Regions from separate parts of the Brevibacterium sp. Lmc1 genome, predicted to be linked through region 2. Evidence: riboswitches for the same ligand, from Rfam matches in the RefSeq annotation. Region 2 holds a riboswitch; the other holds the start of a gene.

Region 1 (7,428 bases), 610 kb from region 2:
GCAGAAACCAGTGCATCACCCTGCCTACCACCATGGATCGGCTGGGCTCGCGGGCGCCTCACCCTCGCCGCAGGGCTCGACCTCACCGCAGAAGGGGAGCCACGACAAACGGAAATGGCTGCTGGGAATCGGTGCGGGACTCGTCCTCGTCCTCGCCGTGACCGGCGGATTCTTCGGCGCGCGATTCCTTTCCGGATCCGACTTCGATCGAGCGCCCAGTCAGAAGGCAGCCTTCGATCTCGCCGATGTCGGCCGCAATGCGCAGCTGGCCCAGTTGCAGGCAGACGATGACGCCGATGCTGACCAGCAGCTCGTCCGCGTCGTCGGCCCTCGACAGTCGGTGATCATGGCTCTCCACGAGGAGACTCTGCAGCCGGCGTGGATGGCACCGGTTCCGCACGCCGACGTGAAGGCGCCAGAAGCCGATGATGCCATCGACGACGGAGAACGGGCCGACGACGATTCTGCCGACGACGGCGCGAAGAGCACCGGCCCGAAGCTCGAGGGCACTCCCGTGGACTGCCAGTGGTCGGCAGACTCTGTGACCTGCGGGGACCGCTCGATCCGGCTGAAAGACGGAGCAGTCACTTTCAGCCCCGGCGACGGCGCGAATGGTTCGAAGTCAGACGGACCCTCAGCCGACTCGGAAGACGGCGACACGGATGTCGCCGAGGTGAAGGACCCGGCCACGGAGGCCGTGCCGATCACCGTCAACGACGACGGAAGCCTCAAAGCACCGTCTGGTGGCACATATTCCGACGTCAGCGTCGATGCCGAGGCGACCGTGCGGATGGTCGGTGCCGGCGACGACGGACCTTGGGTGGTCTCGGACGGTCAGGCAGTCATCGCAGTCGATGCCGACTCGGTGCTGTGGAAATCCGAACTGAATGAGAAGGCGGCGACAGCATCCGGCCTCGGCGAGCCTCGCCTGCGACCGAACTGGACGATCAAGGACGATGTGCTCGTCATCGCCGACGATGCCGGTGTGCACGGTCTCGCCGTTGACTCGGGTCAGGAGCTGTGGCGAGTCGAAGTCGAACTCGACAGCTTCACTGTCTCCGGTGACCACCTGCTGGTCATGTCCGACGGCGTTCTCGAGGTCTTCGACTTCACTGATTCCAGTGACGTCGACACCGTCAAGGCCGACCCAGGCTACAACGGCGGCTCCGATGGCGGCGCAGTTGCACAGTTCCCGGGTGCGGACGCGTTCAAGAACGCGAAGCTGTCGACGCCGCCGGGCTGCGTGGAATTCGGTCTCGCCTACGACGACTACTATCTTGGTGACGGCCCGCTGGATCCGAAACCCGAGCACGAGGTGGAATTCACAGACGGTGAGGCCAGCGGCGATGATGGACACTATTCCGGAATCACCATGGAAGGGTTCACGACGTCTCGTATGGGTGACAAGGCCCTGACCGCCGTCGAGTTCAGCTGCAACGGCGGCGGCACGTATATCTACCCGTCGATCGGGATCTACGATGAGGATCTCAAACTGCTCGACTCCGTCGAACTCTGGGATGACGTCGAGGATCGCGGCAACGCGGCCGATATCTCCGGATATGTGCCCAAACCGTACTTCAACTCGGTCAGCCCGATGGGGCAGTATCTGGGGATCGACGTCGGCGGAATCGGCGTCTACGGTGACGAGGGATGCACAGCATGCGGAAAGTCCGCGAGTGCCGATATCCTCTACCGCTGGGATGGCAAGTCCTTCGCCCATCAGGACACCGTCTACCACGTGCCCTCCGGTGACGTCCGTACCCCGGAGTTGGAGCAGGTGCAGAAATTCGCCGAGGCGGTCGCCGCCGGGGACGACACAGAGGCGGAACGTTCGGCGACTCCCGAAATGATGTCATCGCTCGATGACATCCTCGGTGACGGTCAGATGTCGAACCCGCCGACGGTCCGATCCGAGCATTTCCCCAAAGGCGTGAAGGTCGACTATTGCGAGCTCATTCAGCCGTATGACGATGCCGACTACGGTGGCGGTGAGTATTTCTTCGCGAACGGCAAGTCGATGTCGTATCTGTCGTCGCAGGACGAGATCCGGCCTGGTGACACTGTCTGCGGCGTGACGACGCCGCAGACAGGAAGCGGCGATCAGTATTACTTCTATCTGCTCCTCAGAGGAACCCCGGATGGCAGCGTCAAGGTCTACGAAGCGGGTCGGCAATTCGGCTGAAGCCTTTGAGACGATAGGCATTCGACGGGAATAGATCGTTGTCGGGACGGTTCGACTGAACCGCCTGGTCCGGGTGGCTGGTTTCGATGAGGTCAGAGACTCCTTGCTCAGTTGTTGCTTCGGGGCCGTGGGAACTTCGGTTCGGCGCGCAGCAGTGTCAGGGTCGTGGCCGTTCGGGCGTCGAATCCGTCGGTGAGGAAGAGCTTCGGCCAGTCGCTCCACAGTTCCGATTCATATGGCGTGCCGGGCAGGTAGGTCTTGAACGTCGCCTGTCGGTGTCCCGGGTGGGATCGGAAAGCCGTCTTCGGAATGGTGCGCAGGCTTTCGAAGAGTGTCTGGTAGAGAACCGGATTGAAGCCATTGAGGCGTGCGGAATCGGCGGTGCGCACCCAATCGGGTCCGGCGACCGGGATGCCGCGGGAGATCGCCGAACTCAGCTGAGCTTTGATGGCGGCGCGTTGCGGGTCGGGGGAGTGGTGGAGGAGGACCTTCGACCAGCGCAGGGCCTCCTCGGGTTCGAAGCCCGGCCACTGTTCGGCGGCCCTGCGGCGTTTGGCGGAGTCGTTGTGGAAGTCGGCGGAGTCGTTGAAGTCTGCGGACATGGCAAACCGTCCTTCTCGGGCGCAGCGGCCCGGATCGAAGCTTGCCCGAGCGGTCGGCGCGGGCCCGTTCTTCCCCTGGGGCACCCGGTCGATGACGGGTTGCCGTGTGGCCGGCCAGGTACCGATGGCCACAGCTCGCGAACGTGATTTCAGTGTAGACGGAGGGTCTGACACGAGCTTTGCGCTGGTGATCTCCGTGGCCGGCCGAGGAGGGACCTAGACGAGTCCTTCTTCGTCGGCGTCGGCGGCCGATGACCAGAATCGGGGATCGTGGTCCTCGACGGTTTCCCCGCAGTCGACACAGGTGCGGAATTCGATGGTTCCGTCGGAGTTGAGTCGACCCGGTGTCAGGCTGCTGCTCTCTTCGCAGCCAGGACACCATCCATTGATGAAGCGTCTGATGTGAGTGCCGTGTTCCTTGTCCATTCCGGCTGACTTCTCGACCGAATGCGCAGTGCGTGAACCTGCTGTTTTCAGTCTACGAGCGCCGGCAGTCGGCGAAGATGAACTTCCGGAGAAGACGGAGGAGCCGCCAGTGTCACGGCCCGTCGGTGCGTCGGCCTGGAGGCGCATGGGCCGGACAGTGCCCCGGTCCGACGGGAAACGTCGGACCGGGGCACTGGACTCTTACCTGCGTGGCAGGTTCCACCTCGGCTGGGGCTGCTGCGGTTTCTGATGCTGATTCATGAAACCACGCTCGGCCTGCAGATGACCCTTGTCATGGCTCTTCGCCTTCGGGTCGGTGCCCGGGATGGAAGCCTGCAGCTTCTCGGTCGCCGGTTTGGCGCCGACGATGGGCATCTCCCCGGTGATCACCGGTGTCTGAGGGGCCGCCTCGGTGATGGGGTTCTGCTTGGGTGCTTTGCTGTTTCGCATGGTCTTTACCTTCTTCGCATTCGTCTGATCTGTTTCGGCGGCCAGTTCGGTGAACAGTCCGGTCCACTGGTCGGGGGTGAGGTCTTTGGGCAAGGTGTCTCCTCTGATGTCGTTGCGGTCCATGGTCGATTGCAGAGTGCGATGATCGGTGATGCTCATCTTCGAGAGGATTCCTTTCATTCCTCGCCCGCGACCGGTGAAGACCGAACGGACGAACTGTTGATATTCGGATCGAGCATTGTCTGGAATCGATCCGGTGGGACAGCGATCGATGGTGAGGATGCCGCCATCGACGCTGGGCTTCGGGGTGAACGCGTCGGCGGGGACGCGGGTGACGAGGCGGAAATCGAACCATGGGGTCCATTGCGCGGTCATCATGGTCGATCCGCCGATGCCGGCGCGTTTGCGGGCGACCTCCCATTGGGTGAGCAGGATCGCCCGCTGCCAGCGCCCGGAACGCAGCAGTTTGCGGAGGATGGGGGTGGTGAGGTGGAACGGCAGATTGCCGACGATGACCGGCCGGTCGAGCCGGGTGGTCAGGATGTCGGCGTGCCGGACCTCGGCCCGCGGGTACGTGTCTTCAAGGTGATCCAACCTCGTTTCGTCGAGTTCGACGAGTGTGAGCTTTCGACCGAGCCGGTAGAGCTCGGAAGTCACTGCCCCATCCCCGGGACCGATCTCCATGATCGGTCCGGAGGTGGAACGAGCCAGGCTCGCAATCGTGTCGATAGTGGTGGGCGAACACAGAAAGTTCTGGCCGAGTTCATGCCGCCCGCCGTGTTGTGACCGCGGGGCCGAGCGCGAACGGGTCTGACTGCGCGTCGAATGGTGTCGTGACGTGTGGGGTCGCAATGGGATGTGCTCCAAAAAGAAGATGGAGGCACCCGAGGCAGCGCAATGAAGGTGAGTCAGATCGATTCGCGAAGACCTGGTCGATCATGATGATCGAAGTGGTCAGTGAATCGGAAAGGGATCAGCCGATTGTCGCATCGCCCGGATGCCGATGGCTCTCCGGGAGGACAACGCGCTTGCAGAGCAGATCAGGGTGACTGTCGTCGGTCAGCTGATCGCAGAAGAATTCGTCAGGCGCGCTGTCAGGCGCTGCGGTGACGAATAAAGAAGCAAGGCGCAGTCATTGCGCTGCTGTTCAATGTTCCCATGCGGAACAAGATAGCACAGGGAGCTTTGCCGAGACCAGGGTCCGGACGAAAATCGCCCTGCCGACTTCGTGTGGAAGTCGGCAGGGCGGAGGTGCGGATGCGTTCGAAGCCGTGTGTCGAACGGAGTCCGGCGAACGCGTGTGAGCGTCCGTGTCAGTGGGTCAGCCCATCATGGTGCGCAGGGCGATGACGCCGACCGAACCGATGACCGCTGCGGCCGGAAGGGTGATGATCCAGGCCAATGCGATCGGCTTCATGAGCTTCCAGTTTGCCGAACGGTTGACCAGGCCGACGCCGATGATCGCACCGATGAGGATGTGCGTCGACGACACCGGCAGACCGCTCACCGAGGCGGCCATGACGATTCCCGCGGCAGCGAGTTCGGCGGCGAATCCGGAGGCCGGGTGGATCTCGGTGAGGTTCGTGCCGACCGTTGCGATGACCTTGCGGCCGATGAACCAGAGACCGACGATGAGGGCGATGCCGCAGGTGAGCATGGCTGCGAACGGCACGCTCGCCTCGCCGCTGATGCTGTCGGTGCGGAGCACGTCGAGGACGGCGGCGAAGGGGCCGACGGCGTTGGCGATGTCGTTCGAACCGTGGCTGAAGGCGAAGGCCGAGGCCGTGAACACCTGCATCCAGGAGAACAGGATGTAGGTCGCACGGGGAACCGTCTGCTTGCGCAGGGTCTTGGCGAAGACGAACACTGCCAGCCACACGGCCGCGCCGATCATCGCCATGATGAGCAGACCGCCGACCGTGGTCACGCTCATGTCGAGGTTCTTCAGTCCCTTGAACAGCAGCATCGCGGTGATGATGACAGCGCCGACGGCGGCGATGAGGGGAACCCACCGCTGCAGGGCCGAGTGCGTGCCGATCGATCCTCCCTCGGCGGGGGCATCCTCGGCGGCGGCGTCGATCTGCGCGTCGACGGATCCCTCGGCTGCGGAGACCGGGGCGAGCATATGCGGCTTCAGCGTGTGCGACAGCGACTTGCCGAGCACGTATTTCTTGATCAGCCCGTAGATGACGAACGCGGCGAGTCCGCCGAGGGCAGGAGACAGCACCCAGGAGATCGCGATCTGGCCGACCTCGGACCACTGCACCATGGCGAATCCGCCGGTGCCGGTGACGAATCCGATCGTCAGTGATGCACCGATGATGCCGCCGATGATGGCATGCGTCGTCGACACCGGCCAGCCCATCCGCGTCGCTACCAGCAGCCACACTGCCGCGCCGAGGAGGGCCGCCATCATGATGAACGCGAAGTCCATCGGGTCGATCGCCACCCCGCTGAGGTCGACGATTCCGCTCTTGATCGTGTCGGTGACATCACCGCCGGCCAGAAGCGCGCCGCTGACCTCGAAGACCGCGGCGATGAGCAGTGCCTGCTTCATCGTCAGGGTGCCGGCGCCGACGGAGGTGCCGAAGGCGTTGGCGACATCGTTGCCGCCGATGTTGAAGGCCATGAAGGCGCCGAAGATGACCGTGGTGATGAGCACCATGCGGGGTGCGTCCCGGCCCACGAAGTCGAGCGACCACAGGGTGAAGGCGATGAGGGTGATCGCCATCAGGCCGCCGAAGGCCAGATGCCAGAGGCGGTCGTTGCTGCGGCCGACGGCAGGTGGCGGAGTGTGGCGCTCCGGTGCCAGAACCTGGGTCATTCGTTCTCCTCGCGAATTTCAGTCGATGTGGCAGTGTCTGTCTGCCTCCATGATTCGCAGGGCGGATGACCGCCAGGTTACGGAGAAGATGAATGCACGGTTAACTCCGATTCCAAGTGGTGCGAAATGCTCATGCACACTCGGTACTTTTCGCCTTCCGTTCACGCAATGTTCCAGGTCAGATGCTATTTGGGCGGATCGTTGCGGGAGGCGGGCGCTTGGGTGTGGCGGAGACGGAAAGTCATGTTGTGACAATGACCACTTCGGGCCGACTTTGGTATGTGAATTGGTGAACAGCGGGTACGTGACAGAGCCCGGACCCGCAGATGTGCGGATCCGGGCTCTGTCGAAAGGGGAAAAGCTCGCCGAGGCGGCTGGAGTCAGTCGATGATCTCCCCGCGGATGACATCGCCGCCACCGTCGTCGTCAGGACGATTGCGATGCGGATCGGACTTCATCTGCCTGTCGACCTTGCGCAGTCGACGGCCCAGAGCGATGAGGGCGATGCCGACGAGGATGATGAACCCGGCGAGGGTGAAGATCAGCGCGGTCACTCCGGCGCCCGGGGCGAAGAGGAAGAAGCCGCCGAGGATGATGCCGAGGACGCCGATGACGGTGAGTGCCCACCAGGTCCTGACTCCCATCCGGCGGATGAAGAAGGACATGGTGAGAGCGAGGAAGCTGAAGAAGATGATGGCGAATCCGGTCAGCACGGTGACCATGGACGCGAACAGCATCGGGGTGAAGAAGATGAGCGCACCGAGGAGGATGAGCAGGACCGCGCGTGTGACCATGCTGCCGGTGCGGCTTCCCTGCGGTGCGAAGACGAGGGAGGAGATGGCGATGACGGCGAGCCAGCAGGCGAAGATCCGCACAACCACCTCGGCGGAGGTGCCTGGCCAGACCATCATCAGCGCACCCATCACGAGGGCGATGACGCCGTT
Region 2 (7,428 bases):
GCCGACGCCAGTCTCAGGGTGCAGCTGCTGACCGGGAAGAAGTCCGTGACGGTCTCTCCGCGGTCCGGCCGTCTGCGGGTCAAGGTCGGGTCGAAGACCATCGAATCGGCCTCGAAGGTCACGATCGAACGGACCTCGTCCGGTTCGGTCAAGGCGATCATCGGGTCGAAGAGCTATTCGGGATCGAAGCTCACCCTCGAATGGCAGGGCACCCGATATTGGAAGAGTTCGTCGGCGACGACGGTGTCGGTCAGCGGTGCCCAGAACGGGGCGACCGGCACCTACCGGCACGGACGGCTCGAGATCGGTCAGCTGAAGAGCTCGCTCAACGTCATCAACGTGGTGGGTCTCAACAAGGAATATCTGCCGGGCATCGCCGAGATGCCGGCATCGTGGCAGTCCGAAGCCCTGCGCTCTCAGGCCATCGCTTCGCGCACCTATGCCTACCGCAATCTCGGTGCGGTGAAGCCTGCCTGCGGGTGCAACGTCTATGACGAGGTGGCCTCGCAGCGTTTCCTCGGGTGGACTCATGAGAATGCAGGCGATTCCGGTCCATGGCGCAAGGCCGTGGCCGCGACACAGAGCACGAGCGGGTCGACGGTGAAGTCGGCGCGCGTCATCACCTACAAGGGCGGGCTCATCGATGCTGTCTACTCGTCGTCGGCAGGCTCGAAGACGCATTCGGCTGCCGAGGTGTGGGGGTCGGCCGTGCCGTACCTAGTCTCGGTCGATGACTCTCCGTCGAAGTATGCCTCTGCGCAGAACCCGAACGCCTCGTGGTCGGTGACGGCCAAGCAGGCCGACATGGCACGGGCGTTCGGGCTGGCAGACGTCCGGTCTGTGACGGTGGCGAAGACCGGCTCAGGTCTGGTGAAGACGGTGAAAGCCACCTCGGTGAAGGGGAAGACCGCGAGCCTCACCGGCGATCAGCTGCGGACCAAGCTGAAGCTCAAGTCCGCGTCATTCAGCGTGGCCTGAGGGAAACTCGCCTCCAGGGTCAGACTCCGGCAGGGGTGAGCAGTCCCCTGTTGACGAGTTCGGCTTCCTTCTCGCGAACGATCGGGATGACGGTTTTGCCGAACGCTTCGAGTTCCTCCTGGAAGTGCAGGAAGCCGGTGAGGATGAGGTCGACGCCGATCTTCTTGTACTCGATGATGCGGTCGGCGACCTGTTCGGGAGTGCCGATGAGCTGGGTGCGGAAGCCGTCGTTGTACTGGACGAGGTCTTCGAAGCTCGAATCCGCCCACATGCCCTTCTTATCGTGAGTCGAGGCTCCGGCCTGCTGGACGGACTTGCGGAATCCTTCGACCGCGCTTTCATCGGCTTTGGCGATGATCTCACGCAGCTGTTCGCGGGCTTCGGCCTCGGTGTCGCGGACGATGGCGAACCCGTTGAGCCCGAAACGGACCTTCCGATTGTGCGCTCGGGCCACCTCGGTGACGTCGTCGTACTGTTCGCGGAAGCCGTCGAAGTCCTTGCCGTTGGAGAAGTACCAGTCGGCGTGCTTGCCGCCGTTGATGCGAGCGGCCGAGGAGTTTCCGCCTTGGAAGATCTCCGGGTGGGGGCGGCCCTCGATTGGGTAGGGGCCGGGGCGGAGGGTGAAGTCGTCGACGGTGTAGAAATTGCCGCGGTACTCGACGTTCTCCTCGGTGAAGAGCTTGCGGACGACATCCATGAACTCGGCGGACCGGCGGTACCGTTCGCCGTGTTCGAGCCACGGCAGGCCGAGGCGGGTGTATTCGTCCTTGAACCAGCCGGAGACGACGTTGATGGCGGCCCGGCCCTTCGTGAACTGGTCGGCGGTGAGGATGAACTTCGCGAGCACGGCCGGTTCCCAGATGCCCGGATGAATGGCGGCGATGACCTTGAGCTTCTCAGTGGCAAGGGCGAGCGCGAGTGACGTGGAGGTCGATTCGTGCTGCTGGGCCGCGCCGTAGCTGGAGAGGTAGCGGACCTGGCTGAGTGCGTATTCGTAGCCGACTGCCTCGGCGGTCTGTGCGAGCTTGACGTTGTAGTCGTAGCCCCAGTCGGTGCGCTGTTCGATGTTCGACACGACCAGGCCGCCGGAGACGTTGGGCACCCAGTAGGCGAACTTCAGGTCTTCGGGTTCACCGGTATAGATCGGGTTGGCGTGGAGATTCGTCATTGTGTGTCCCTTCCCATCGAAACTGGCATGAGCACCGTGTCCGCGGGGCGTGCGCTGCGCGATCTTCCGCGCCGGACCGGTTGCTGCGACGTCATCGGGCCAGTTCCCTTCAGTCGCTCGTGATGTGTGCAGGTGTGCAATATCGTGTGTGCGGGTGTGCCGTGCCAGACTACTGAGACGCAGACCACACTCGGCGGGCAGACTTCGCAGGCCGACGCATGCCGTCACAATGACGCATTCCGCCACGAACCGTCATGCGATTTGCCTTCCGGCAGCTGCGCTCCGCTGCACCCAGCTCCGCACCCCTCACCCTTGGCGGCACACCACCTCGTTGCACCGGTGCGTTGGACCAGGACCGACGAGGGATGCGAAAGCACCGGTAGCAGGTGGCACGAATGGTGCGAACTGTCACAATCGGTGTGGGATGTCCGAATACGAGCCTCCCGCGACCGGCATGGAGGTCCGCCGCCGGTGAATCGACGAAGTCCCGGCCCGCAGCAACTGCGAGACCGGGACTTCCGTGGCGGAGGATAGGGGATTCGAACCCCTGAGGGCGTTAACCCAACCCGCGTTCCAGGCGAGCGCCATAGGCCACTAGGCGAATCCTCCGCGAATCAGCTTATCCGAGTCATGACGACAATGCGAAATCGCGGTGGCCGAGTGTGAAGCATCCCACTTCCCGCAGGTGAACACGCGACCTCGTCACCCGACGGCACACGGTTCAGTCCGCGACGGCGCGGAGATGCCGTTCTGCCGACGGCTGCGCCCCGTCCTCCCGTCTGCGTTCGATGCTGCCGTCATTGATCCAGCCGTGCAGCGTCTCCAATCGGGACCGCGTCACCGTGTCCACCGGCTGATAGACCGAGAGCGTCAGCCTCTGGTTCTCCTGCGCGATGAGCGTCGTCATCGTCAGCTTGAGCGTGCCCACATACGGGTTCTCAATGGTCTTGACCCGCCCGACAGATCGACCGACCGTTCCCGAATCCCACAGGCGGCAGAATTCCGGATTCCTGCGCAGCCGCGACAGCAGCGGCGACCACTCGGGATCGTCGATCGACTCCGCGTACGAGGCACGCAGCTTCGCCACGACCTGCGCCCGATGGCCGTCGTCGGAGTGGAAGGTCCGCGCCCATTCCGGGCTCTCGAAGGACTGGATCGCGCAGTTCCTGTCGGCCGGAGCGAGTGCTTCGAGGTCGGAGGCGAGATACCGTTCGACGGAGTTGAAGGCGAGGATCGTATACCGCGGATCAGTGACCATCGCCGGCAGCGGCAGCAGTTCGTCGAGCAAGGTGCGCATCTGCTCTCCCACCGCAGAGTCCCCCGGGTTCGCGACTCGATCCGGATATCCGCCCAGCAGGAAGAGATGGGCACGCTCCTCACGGTCGAGCAGGAGCGCCTCGGCGATGGATTCGAGCACCGACTCCGAGGGGTGGACCTCGCGCCCCTGCTCAAGCCAGGTGTACCAACTGGTGCCGATGTTCGCGAGCACAGCGACCTCTTCGCGCCGCAGTCCCGGCACCCTCCGCCGGGTGCCGGCCGCAAGACCGACCTCGCAGGGCCGCACTCGGTTGCGTCGCGAACGCAGGAATCGTCCGAGCTCCTCGGTTCTCACTTGTGCCATGCCTCCATTGTCCGTCCGACGCTCACCCCGTTCCACCCTGTCACCGCTCTCAGCCTGGTGGTGCGACCAACACCATCAGCACGCCCTCCCACTCCCCCGCGGCCCATCGCAGACTGGATCCATGAGAGATTCCCACACGCAGACATCATCGACCTCCGCCGAGGCGGTTCCGACCTCGGCCCTCGCCGAGGCTGCTCCCGGTCACGCACCCGACGTCGAGCCCGCCCCCACCGTAGGCCATCCTGCCCCCGTCCTCTGGCCGCTCCACCTCGGTGCGTTCCTCGCGACGTTCATGTTCTCCGTCTCAAACGTCGCGATCCCCGCGGTGCAGGCCGACATCGGTGCGAGTGATGCGACCTCGGCGCTCATCGTCGGTCTGTTCTCCGCCGCCTTCGCCTCCGGCCTCATCCTCTGCGGTCGCATCGGGGACCGCTTCGGGCGTCGCCGCCTGTTCATGATCGGCACTGGCGCGCTCGTCATCACCTCAATCGCCGTCGGACTGGCACCCGATCCGCTCTTCCTGCTCGTGGCTCGCGCAACCCAGGGTTCGGCAGCGGCGGTGATGATGCCGCAGATCCTCGCGAGCTTCCAGCATTCGCTGTCCGGGGCCGCACGGTTGAAGGCGATCAGCCTCTTCGGCGCATTCTCCGGAGTCGGCACCGTCGGTGGTCAGGTCCTCGGCGGCGGACTCATCTCCCTCTTCGGCCAGACCTGGGGGTGGCGGGCGGCGTTCCTCAGCTGCGCGATCGCTGCCGCAGCCGCCTATCTCGGTTCCCTGCGTCTGACCGAATCACGCAGCATCGACCCGGCACCCCTCGACGCCCCCGGCGCAATCCTCCTCGGCGTGGGCATGATGAGCCTCGTCACCGGACTGGCGCTGGGACCGGTCACCGGCTGGCTTCCGCTGCCCGCAACCCTCTTGGCAGCCTGCGCTGCAGCTCTCACCGCGTTCGCACTCTGGCAGAACCGCGCCGAGGCGGCCGGACGTGACCCCCTCATTCCGCCACAGGTGGTTCGCATCCCTGCCGCATGGATCGGGATGCTCATGGCCTTCGTGTTCTTCGCCGGCTTCGGCACGTTCCTCTACAACTTCGCGCTCACATCGCAGACCGGCCATGGTGACCCCGCCGCCGTCTCCGGACTCACGCTCGGCCTCTTCGCCGCAGCTTTCCTCATCACCTCTCTCCTCGTCCCCCGTGCCGTCGGTCGACTCGGCGGGCCCGGCACGATGGTCCTCGGCACGACCCTGCAGGCGATCAGCCTTCTCGGGGTGGCTTGGGCGTCGGCGACGGCCCCAGCCACAGAATGGAATCTGTGGTTCCAGCTTCCGGGAGTCGTCCTCGGCGCAGCTCAGGCTCTCCAGTTCGGTCCTCTTGTCGGCACCGTGGTCGGAGCGGTCCCCGACCGAGTGGCCGGGCTGAGCGGCGGTCTCATCGCAACGATGCAGCAGGCGGGCATCGCCGTGGGCGTGGCACTGCTCGGAGCGCTCTTCCATGTCTTCACGCTCAGCCTCGGCCATGACAATGCCTTCGCCGTGGCATGCCTCGTTCAGGTCGGGCTGTGCCTGGCCTTCGGAACGGGCGCTCTGGCACTCCTCAGGCTCGGATCGCGTCGATGATCCGCACCCGAGTGGCGACGACAGCAGGCACCGATCCTGCCAGCGCTCCGGCTCCGACCGAGACGAGCATGCCCACGATCGCGGCAGAGATCGGGACCTGCGGAGTACTCGCACCGTCGAACATGAACTCAGAGACGAGCGGCGCCTTGAGCACGAGCACGGCGATGAGAACGCCGACAGCGCCTGCGATGGTCGTCGCGACGACGCTCTCCATCATCACGGAGAAGAAGATGCGCCGACTCGTCGCCCCGAAGGATCTGCGGATGCCGATCTCCCTGATCCGCTGTTGGATCGTCACAAGAGAGATGTTGAGCAGGCCGAGCATACCCATGAAGAGAATGAGGATGCTGATGACCAACAGCACGTTCTTCACCGGACCCAGTGTTTCATCGATGTCCGAGGCGAAATCGGTTCTGTCCGCACTGACGTCGAAGCCGGGCAGCTGCCGTCTGAGATCACTCGTCACCTGTTTGCTCAGCTCCTCACCGACCTCGGGCGGCACCCACATCTCGAATTCGGTGACGGCGTAGGCGTCTGCGGCGAACTGCTTCTCCTGCCCGTTGAGGACGTAGATCTCCCCGTACTCCTGGAATTCGGAGGAGGGCACCGAACCGATGACCGTGGCCGTCTTCTTCGGGGAACCGGACAGCTCGATCGTGGCCGGCAGGGAAGTCGGGTCGATGCCGTATTCGCTGAGGAAAGTCTCATCGGCGACGACGGCCGGCGACAGGTTCGCGGCGTCACCGGCGGTGAACCACCTGCCGTGATCGACGGAGAGTCGGCGCATGACGTCGAAATCCGGGTCGACGATGTACATCGAGGCGCTGACGGTGCCAGCCGGTCCCGGCACCGTGGTTTCGGCCTGACCGTAGGCGGAGATGTGGCTGATTCCGAAACGGTCGGCGGTCTCGTCGAGTGCTGACCGGACCTTCTCGACCTCGGATTCGCCCATCTCGGACTCGGTCGGATTGAGGCTCAGGGTGTAGGTCGCGGCTCGACCACCCTGCTGCTCGTACGAGTCGGCAAGCCCCTTCTGCATCATGTTCCCGAACCCGACGACGAGGGTCAGTGCACACACTGCCACGCCCACGCCGATCAGGGACATCAGCACGCGCACCTTGTGCACCCTCAGTTCCTGCCAGGCCTCGACGATCGATGCGGCGAATCCTGTGATCATCGGCTCTCACCCGCCAGCGCCTCGGCGGTGGCCCCGTCGAGGACCGGATGGAGACACCCCTGACTGAGCGAGAACTGTCGAGTGGCCATGTTCGCCACCCCGAGATCATGGGTGATCGTGATGAGCGCGGCACCCGAGTCCTTGGTGATGCCGTCGAGGATCTCCATGACCTGACGCCCCGTCTCAACGTCCAGGGCGCCCGTCGGCTCGTCGGCGAGCACGAGCTTCGGCTCACGCACCAGCGCGCGTGCGATCGCGACTCTCTGCTGCTCACCTCCGGAGAGACGGTTCGGCTTCGCCTCGATCCGGTCGCCGAGGCCGAGGCGCTCGAGCATGGCTTCGGCCGATCTCCGCCGATTGCGGAACTTCCGTCCAGTGGCGTACATCAGTGGGGCTTCGACGTTTTCGACCGCGGTGCGTCCGGGCAGGAGGTTGAACTGCTGGAAGACGAATCCGATGTCCCGTCCTCTGATCGCTGCGGCCCTGTTCCGGGAGATCTTCTGCACGGGTTCACCTGCGAACTCCATGTCCCCGGTCGTCGGCGCGTCGAGGAGTCCGAGGATGTTGAGCAGCGTCGATTTGCCGGTGCCGGAGCGACCGACGATGCCGATGTGCTCCCCCACCCCCACCTCGAGGTCGATATCGGCAAGGATCGTGAGCAGCTGATCGTCAGCGATCGGCACCGAACGCGACACATGTCGCAGCGAGAGCAGAGTCTCTGCCGCCGTCGGCTCCGGGCGGCTCACCAGTCCTCTCCCTCGCCGAACTCGTCATCCATGCCGCCCTCGGAACTCTCATCTTCAGGTTCGGTGCCGGGAACGAACTCATCGATCTCCTCACCTTCGTCCAGGCCCGACTTCACTTCG

What was found. Region 2 has a riboswitch for S-adenosylmethionine ahead of sfnG (dimethylsulfone monooxygenase SfnG). Riboswitches for the same ligand answer to the same signal wherever they lie in the genome.
Region 1: another riboswitch for S-adenosylmethionine. It lies ahead of AC239G_RS02145 (hypothetical protein); the one in region 2 lies ahead of sfnG (dimethylsulfone monooxygenase SfnG).

The regions. Positions count from the first base shown of each region.
Region 1 is NZ_CM172803.1:485,242-492,669, forward strand. It holds gene AC239G_RS02140 (variant leucine-rich repeat-containing protein) at 1-2,182, shown strand, start outside; gene AC239G_RS02145 (hypothetical protein) at 2,290-2,784, opposite strand; SAM riboswitch class IV at 2,817-2,927, opposite strand; gene AC239G_RS02150 (hypothetical protein) at 3,001-3,210, opposite strand; partial or broken gene erm (23S ribosomal RNA methyltransferase Erm) at 3,712-4,512, opposite strand; gene AC239G_RS02160 (inorganic phosphate transporter) at 4,982-6,484, opposite strand; gene AC239G_RS02165 (HdeD family acid-resistance protein) at 6,865-7,428, opposite strand, start outside.
Region 2 is NZ_CM172803.1:1,095,784-1,103,211, reverse strand. It holds gene AC239G_RS04720 (SpoIID/LytB domain-containing protein) at 1-978, shown strand, start outside; gene sfnG (dimethylsulfone monooxygenase SfnG) at 998-2,146, opposite strand; SAM riboswitch class I at 2,157-2,275, opposite strand; tRNA gene AC239G_RS04710 (tRNA-Ser) at 2,668-2,755, opposite strand; gene AC239G_RS04705 (helix-turn-helix transcriptional regulator) at 2,868-3,767, opposite strand; gene AC239G_RS04700 (MFS transporter) at 3,889-5,385, shown strand; gene AC239G_RS04695 (ABC transporter permease) at 5,363-6,562, opposite strand; gene AC239G_RS04690 (ABC transporter ATP-binding protein) at 6,559-7,308, opposite strand; gene AC239G_RS04685 (permuted SH3 domain-containing protein) at 7,305-7,428, opposite strand, start outside.